Regions from separate parts of the Escherichia sp. MAL-1 genome, predicted to be linked through region 2. Evidence: predicted binding sites of a transcription regulator. Region 2 holds the regulator's gene; the other holds the start of a gene.
The links. Region 2 encodes CRP, which controls carbon source genes, mostly activating them, when cyclic AMP is high. Its sites were predicted from a motif close to ATGTGANNNNNNTCACAT; they were not measured.
Positions count from the first base shown of each region.

Region 1: mlc (sugar metabolism global transcriptional regulator Mlc) is a predicted target of CRP. The motif match lies at 2,146-2,163, and genes of this name have one in related genera.

Region 1 is NZ_CM129609.1:2,377,627-2,381,854, reverse strand. It holds gene clcB (voltage-gated ClC-type chloride channel ClcB) at 1-64, shown strand, start outside; gene bioD (dethiobiotin synthase) at 17-712, opposite strand; gene mlc (sugar metabolism global transcriptional regulator Mlc) at 837-2,057, opposite strand; gene ACU8XX_RS11730 (LysR family transcriptional regulator) at 2,192-3,085, opposite strand; gene ACU8XX_RS11725 (MFS transporter) at 3,192-4,228, shown strand, end outside.
Region 2 is NZ_CM129609.1:395,948-400,175, reverse strand. It holds gene ACU8XX_RS01845 (phosphoribulokinase) at 1-565, shown strand, start outside; gene ACU8XX_RS01840 (OsmC family protein) at 620-1,024, opposite strand; gene crp (cAMP-activated global transcriptional regulator CRP) at 1,326-1,958, shown strand; gene ACU8XX_RS01830 (YccS/YhfK family putative transporter) at 2,009-4,099, shown strand; gene argD (bifunctional acetylornithine/succinyldiaminopimelate transaminase) at 4,166-4,228, opposite strand, start outside.

The DNA.
Region 1 (4,228 bases), 2.0 Mb from region 2:
GGTAATTTCGCGGACGTTACACCGTGACTCTATCTACCGCCAGCACACTGCGCAGCATAGCTAAGCGGATGTATTGCCCCAGTTCACGCTGTTCGGCGCGCGGCAGATAAGGCAGTTCACCAATGAGCGGTGCCGGAAGTTTTTTACCCAGCACATCAATGATTTCCGCATAATGCGCCAGTCCTGGGTTGATTCGGTTAGCCACCCAGCCAATGAGCGGCAGCCCGTCGTTGGCGATCGCCTGAGCTGTTAGCAGTGCATGGTTAATGCAACCTTCCTGAATACCGACAACCATCAACACCGGCAGTTGTTCCTGCACTACCCATTCAGAGAGTGGACGCAAATCATTCATCAGACTGCGCCAGCCGCCAGTCCCTTCTACCACGACATGATCGACTTTTTCGGTCAGGTTTGCCAGGCCGTTTGAAATGAGGGTGTAATTGATTGGGCAACTGTGCGCCACGCTACTTTCTTCTTCGCTTAACGCGATAGGATTAACTGCTTCATAAGGCAGTTCGATGGTTGAAACACTCTGCAACACCAGGGCATCTTTATTACGCAGCCCTTCGGGTGTCTCTTTGCTCCCCTTCGCTACGGGTTTATATCCCGCAACCGTTTTTCCCTGGGAGGCTAACGCTTGTAGCAATGCGCGGGAAACCACCGTTTTCCCTACAGAAGTGTCTGTACCGGTAATAAAGAAACGCTTCAGCATCACTAACTCCACCGTTATGCTTCACAAATATAAACCAGGAAAATAATTAACCTTGAAAGTCTAAGTTATGCTTTCCTGGCCCAAATTGAGATAGCGCAAATTTTGGTAGAACAGTTAAAAAATGTTAACCCTGCAACAGACGAATCAACAAAGAACCGTTATACATCGCGTCTTTTACCAGTGCAGCGCCTGCCATCGTGCCCTGGTTAGAAAACTGAGTACTCTCAACGCTGATGTGCTGACTATACGCAGGAAGGGCCTGCTGACGGATGCTGTCTGAGATGACCGGGAAGAGGATATCTGCCGCTTTACTTAACGGTGAGCCAATCAGTATTTTTTGTGGGTTAAATAAATTCACCATGATGGCAAGAATGCGCCCGACATGCGCGCCCACCCCGGTAATGATGTCTTTTGCCAGTAGATCGCCGCGCAATGCCGCCTGACACAATGAGTCCACGGTTAACGGTTGTCCATGTAACATCGAGCTCATGGATTGATTAAGACGCAGCTGTGCCAGCTCAAGAATACTGTCCACGCTGGCGATGGTTTCGAGGCAGCCGTGATTCCCGCAATAACAGCGTTTCCCATACGGGTCGACCTGTGTGTGGCCTATTTCCACGAGACTACTGCTGCCTGCGTGTAGCAGATGACCATCGGTAATGACGCCCGCCCCCACGTTGTGATCGATAACCACCTGAATCACATCGCGCGCCCCGCGTGAGGCACCAAACAAGGCCTCTGCCATCGTCCATGCGCTGATATCATGCTGAATATAAACCGGAACGCCGGTATGCTGCTCCAGCGCCTCGCCGAGCGGCATCTCTTTTACATCCTCGTAGAACGGCATGCGATGTACAATACCATTTTCCGTATCAATAATTCCCGGCAAGGTTATGGCAATCGAAGTTAGACGCTCAAGTTTTTTCTGGTGGCGGATAAAAAACTGATCGATATGGGAAATAATACGATCCAGCAATGGCAAGTCATCTTTTAACGCCAGTTCCTGCGACTCTTCCACCACCAGTTTGCTGCTCAGATCGCGCAGAGCAAGGAAAATCTCCCCGCGACTAATGCGCAGAGAAAGATAGTGCCAGGCTTCAGTTTCAACCACCAGCCCCACCGCCGGACGGCCACGGTTCCCCGCTTCTTTGATTTCCAGCTCTTGCACCAGGTGTGCTTCGAGCATCTCACGGACAATTTTAGTGATACTGGCAGGAGCCAGTTGCGCCAGACGGGAAAGATCGATACGCGAGACTGGACCAAGCTGATCAATCAGGCGATAAACCGCGCCCGCGTTGGTCTGCTTTATTTGATCAATGTGCCCAGGCTGGTTTTCAGCAACCACCGCATACTCCCTATATTTTCGCGCTCCGAAATAATCTGTAGGCTATGGTGAAGCACTTCAATACGTGTCGTCAAATTTTTACTTAGGCATGTGATTAACAGCACATTTTTCGGGCTTTTTCGCTGAAATTTCCCTCACCTGAGAGCATTCAGCAGATGAATACGAAAGTTACGCGCAGCCGGACTTTGTTCATGATGTTTCGGCCAGACCAACCACATTTCAGAAACCGCATCCTCTTCAGCAATCGGCACCCAGCGCATTTCGTTGAGCTGAACACGTTTAAATGACGCAGGCAAAATTGAAACACCCAGACCGGCGGAAACCAGACCGATGATGGTCATTGCCTCGCCCACCTCCTGAGTGATGACGGGCGTCAAATGGTAACGTCGCATCAGCCCGAGAATATCGTCATACAGCCCTGTCCCGACGTGCGGATCAAAAAAGACAAAGGGTTCTTTCGCCAGTTCAGCCAGCGTTACATTCGGGTTATTTGCCAGGGGATGATCGTGCGGGATCATCGCCATAAGCGGTTCATGGACGATGACTGCGTGTTCAAGCGACTCCGGTAACGCTGTGTTACGCAGCAATCCCATATCCAGCGTTCCTTCAATGAGCGGAGCGATTTGCTCGCGAGTGTTCATTTCGCGGGTTTGTAAATGGACATCAGGATAATCACGGCGAAACAGCGATAACGTATCGGACACCGCCCGAATAAAAGGAGCCGACGAAGTAAAACCAATGCGCAACTCCCCCGCTTCACCCTGATGCAGCCTTTCAGCGCGAGCGGCAGCGTCATCCACCATAGACAGGATTTGCCGACTATCTGCAAGAAACTGTTTTCCTGCTGCCGTCAGCAATACACTGCGATTGGTTCGTGCCAGCAGTCGGGCACCAATTTGTTGCTCCAGCGCCTGAATCTGCTGACTTAGCGGCGGTTGCGAAATATTCAGGCGGGCAGCGGCGCGCCCGAAATGTAGCTCTTCCGCAACAGCAACAAAGTAACGCAGATGACGAAGTTCAATATTCATATTTAAAACATCTTATTTGAGATTATTAATATATTAGACAGAACAATTCGATTTTCCTACCCTATGTATAAGCCTGATCTACAGGCATATTTAGCAAGGATTTCAAGTGAGCCGTACTACAACTGTTGATGGCGCTCCGGCAAGCGACACTGACAAGCAAAGCATTTCTCAGCCAAATCAATTTATTAAACGCGGTACGCCGCAATTTATGCGCGTCACCCTGGCGCTGTTCTCTGCCGGACTGGCAACATTTGCACTTCTCTATTGTGTGCAGCCTATCCTTCCGGTGCTTTCGCAGGAGTTTGGCTTAACCCCCGCGAACAGTAGTATTTCACTGTCCATTTCCACGGCGATGTTGGCTATTGGTTTGCTGTTTACTGGCCCGCTATCCGATGCCATTGGTCGCAAACCAGTGATGGTCACGGCGCTACTGTTGGCCTCCATTTGTACGTTACTTTCGACAATGATGACCAGCTGGCACGGCATTTTGATTATACGCGCCTTGATTGGGCTTTCGTTAAGTGGCGTGGCAGCTGTTGGCATGACTTATCTTAGCGAGGAAATCCATCCCAGTTTCGTGGCCTTTTCAATGGGGTTGTATATCAGCGGCAACTCAATTGGCGGCATGAGCGGACGCTTAATTAGCGGTGTCTTCACGGACTTTTTCAACTGGCGAATTGCTCTGGCGGCAATCGGTTGTTTCGCGCTGGCCTCGGCGTTGATGTTCTGGAAAATCCTCCCTGAATCACGCCATTTTCGCCCGACTTCGCTGCGCCCTAAGACGTTGTTTATCAACTTTCGTCTGCACTGGCGTGACCGGGGATTACCGTTATTGTTCGCAGAAGGCTTTTTGCTGATGGGGTCGTTCGTCACGCTGTTTAATTACATCGGCTATCGGTTGATGCTCTCCCCCTGGCATGTCAGTCAGGCCGTGGTTGGCTTATTATCGCTGGCTTATTTGACCGGTACATGGAGCTCACCCAAAGCCGGAACCATGACCACCCGCTATGGGCGTGGTCCAGTGATGTTGTTTTCGACGGGGGTTATGCTGTTTGGTTTACTGATGACCTTATTCAGCTCGCTGTGGCTGATCTTTGCCGGAATGTTACTCTTCTCAGCAGGATTCTTCGCAGCCCACTCAGT
Region 2 (4,228 bases):
TGAAGCCGTACCGTGGAATCAGGTACCGGGGACATTCACCCCCTGGCAACCTTTACCGGAACCCACTGATGTACTGTTTTATGAAGGTTTACACGGCGGCGTAGTCACGCCACAGCATAACGTTGCGCAGCATGTGGACTTACTGGTCGGCGTGGTGCCTATCGTTAACCTTGAGTGGATTCAAAAACTGATCCGCGACACCAGCGAGCGCGGGCACTCACGAGAAGCAGTGATGGACTCAGTAGTGCGTTCAATGGAAGACTATATCAACTACATCACACCGCAGTTTTCCCGCACCCATCTTAACTTCCAGCGCGTTCCCACCGTCGACACTTCAAACCCGTTCGCGGCAAAAGGTATCCCGTCGCTCGATGAAAGCTTTGTGGTGATCCATTTTCGTAATCTGGAAGGGATCGATTTCCCCTGGCTGCTGGCGATGTTGCAAGGCTCATTCATTTCCCACATCAATACGTTAGTGGTACCGGGCGGCAAAATGGGTCTGGCAATGGAATTAATTATGCTGCCGCTGGTGCAACGATTGATGGAAGGAAAGAAAATCGAGTAACTCTGCTATTACGCCGGATAAAATACTATCCGGCTTCACAACGGGATAGTTAAGTCACGCGGCAACCACTTCATACGAGTGAGTAATATTCACCGCTTTTTCCAGCATCAACGCCACTGAACAATATTTCTCGGCAGAGAGATCAACCGCACGCGCAACCGCTGCGTCTTTCAGGTCGCGACCGGTGACGATAAAATGCAGATTAATGTGCGTAAACAGGCGTGGTGCCTCTTCGCGGCGTTCAGAGGTCAATTTTACTTCACAATCGACCACATCCTGACGCCCTTTTTGCAGGATCGAAACCACATCGATGGCACTGCAACCACCCGCCGCCATCAACACCATTTCCATCGGACTTGGTGCTTTATCGCCTGAGTTGCCGTCCATTAAAATCTGATGACCAGAGGCGGATTCGCCCAGAAAAGTTAACCCTTCGACCCACTTCACTCGCGCTTGCATTTTTGCTACTCCACTGCGTCAATTTTCCTGACAGAGTACGCGTACTAACCAAATCGCGCAACGGAAGGCGACCTGGGTCATGCTGAAGCGAGACACCAGGAGACACAAAGCGAAAGCTATGCTAAAACAGTCAGGATGCTACAGTAATACATTGATGTACTGCATGTATGCAAAGGACGTCACATTACCGTGCAGTACAGTTGATAGCCCCTTCCCAGGTAGCGGGAAGCATATTTCGGCAATCCAGAGACAGCGGCGTTATCTGGCTCTGGAGAAAGCTTATAACAGAGGATAACCGCGCATGGTGCTTGGCAAACCGCAAACAGACCCGACTCTCGAATGGTTCTTGTCTCATTGCCACATTCATAAGTACCCATCCAAGAGCACGCTTATTCACCAGGGTGAAAAAGCGGAAACGCTGTACTACATCGTTAAAGGCTCTGTGGCAGTGCTGATCAAAGACGAAGAGGGTAAAGAAATGATCCTCTCCTATCTGAATCAGGGTGATTTTATTGGCGAACTGGGCCTGTTTGAAGAGGGCCAGGAACGTAGCGCATGGGTACGTGCGAAAACCGCCTGTGAAGTGGCTGAAATTTCGTACAAAAAATTTCGCCAATTGATTCAGGTAAACCCGGACATTCTGATGCGTTTGTCTGCACAGATGGCGCGTCGTCTGCAAGTCACTTCAGAGAAAGTGGGCAACCTGGCGTTCCTCGACGTGACGGGCCGCATTGCACAGACTCTGCTGAATCTGGCAAAACAACCAGACGCTATGACTCACCCGGACGGTATGCAAATCAAAATTACCCGTCAGGAAATTGGTCAGATTGTCGGCTGTTCTCGTGAAACCGTGGGACGCATTCTGAAGATGCTGGAAGATCAGAACCTGATCTCCGCACACGGTAAAACCATCGTCGTTTACGGCACTCGTTAATCCCGTCGGAGTGGCGCGTTACCTGGTAGCGCGCCATTTTGTTTCCCCCGATGTGGCGCAGACTGATTTATCACCCCGATATCAACTATGCACTTCGACAAACGCTGGTGCTATGTTTGCCCGTGGCCGTTGGGTTAATGCTTGGCGAATTACGATTCGGTCTGCTCTTCTCCCTCGTTCCTGCCTGTTGCAATATTGCGGGCCTTGATACGCCTCATAAACGTTTTTTCAAACGCTTAATCATTGGTGCGTCGCTGTTTGCCACCTGTAGCTTGCTGACACAGCTACTACTGGCAAAAGATGTCCCCCTGCCCTTTTTGCTGACCGGATTAACGCTGGTACTTGGCGTCACTGCTGAGCTGGGGCCATTGCACGCAAAATTGCTTCCCGCATCGCTGCTCGCCGCCATTTTTACCCTCAGTCTGGCGGGATACATGCCGGTCTGGGAACCATTGCTCATCTATGCGTTGGGCACTCTCTGGTACGGATTGTTTAACTGGTTTTGGTTCTGGATCTGGCGCGAACAACCGCTGCGCGAGTCACTAAGTCTGCTGTACCGTGAACTGGCAGATTATTGTGAAGCCAAATACAGCCTGCTTACCCAGCACACCGACCCTGAAAAAGCGCTGCCGCCGCTGCTGGTGCGCCAGCAAAAAGCGGTCGATTTAATTACCCAGTGCTATCAGCAAATGCATATGCTTTCCGCGCAAAACAATACCGATTACAAGCGGATGCTGCGTATTTTCCAGGAGGCGCTGGATTTGCAGGAACATATTTCGGTCAGTTTGCATCAGCCGGAAGAGGTGCAAAAACTGGTCGAGCGTAGCCATGCGGAAGAAGTTATCCGCTGGAATGCGCAAACCGTCGCCGCTCGCCTGCGCGTGCTGGCTGATGACATTCTTTACCATCGCCTGCCAACGCGTTTTACGATGGAAAAGCAAATTGGCGCACTGGAAAAAATCGCCCGCCAGCATCCGGATAATCCGGTTGGGCAATTCTGCTACTGGCATTTCAGCCGCATCGCCCGCGTGCTGCGCACCCAAAAACCGCTCTATGCCCGTGACTTACTGGCCGATAAACAGCGGCGAATGCCATTACTTCCGGCGCTGAAAAGTTATCTGTCACTAAAGTCTCCGGCGCTACGCAATGCCGGACGACTCAGTGTGATGTTAAGCGTTGCCAGCCTGATGGGCACCGCGCTGCATCTGCCGAAGTCGTACTGGATCCTGATGACGGTATTGCTGGTGACACAAAATGGCTATGGCGCAACCCGTCTGAGGATTGTGAATCGCTCCGTGGGAACCGTGGTCGGGTTAATCATTGCGGGCGTGGCGCTGCACTTTAAAATTCCCGAAGGTTACACCCTGACGTTGATGCTGATTACCACCCTCGCCAGCTACCTGATATTGCGCAAAAACTACGGCTGGGCGACGGTCGGTTTTACTATTACCGCAGTGTATACCCTGCAACTATTGTGGTTGAACGGCGAGCAATACATCCTTCCGCGTCTTATCGATACCATTATTGGTTGTTTAATTGCTTTCGGCGGTACTGTCTGGCTGTGGCCGCAGTGGCAGAGCGGGTTATTGCGTAAAAACGCCCATGATGCTTTAGAAGCCTATCAGGAAGCGATTCGCTTGATTCTTAGCGAGGATCCGCAACCTACGCCACTGGCCTGGCAGCGAATGCGGGTAAATCAGGCACATAACACTCTGTATAACTCATTGAATCAGGCGATGCAGGAACCGGCGTTTAACAGCCATTATCTGGCAGATATGAAACTGTGGGTAACGCACAGCCAGTTTATTGTTGAGCATATTAATGCCATGACCACGCTGGCGCGGGAACACCGGGCATTGCCACCTGAACTGGCACAAGAGTATTTACAGTCTTGTGAAATCGCCATTCAGCGTTGTCAGCAGCGACTGGAGTATGACGAACCGGGTAGTTCTGGCGATGCCAATATCATGGATGCGCCGGAGATGCAGCCGCACGAAGGCGCGGCAGGTACGCTGGAGCAGCATTTACAGCGGGTTATTGGTCATCTGAACACCATGCACACCATTTCGTCGATGGCATGGCGTCAGCGACCGCATCACGGGATTTGGCTGAGTCGCAAGTTGCGGGATTCGAAGGCGTAATGCAGGCTAAACCATCGGATAAGGCATTCACGCCGCATCCGACATCTTTTGCCTGATGCTTCGTATTTACGCCCCAACCACCTTCGCCACCGCGTGGGCGAAACGTTGCATCCCTTCATCGATATCCGC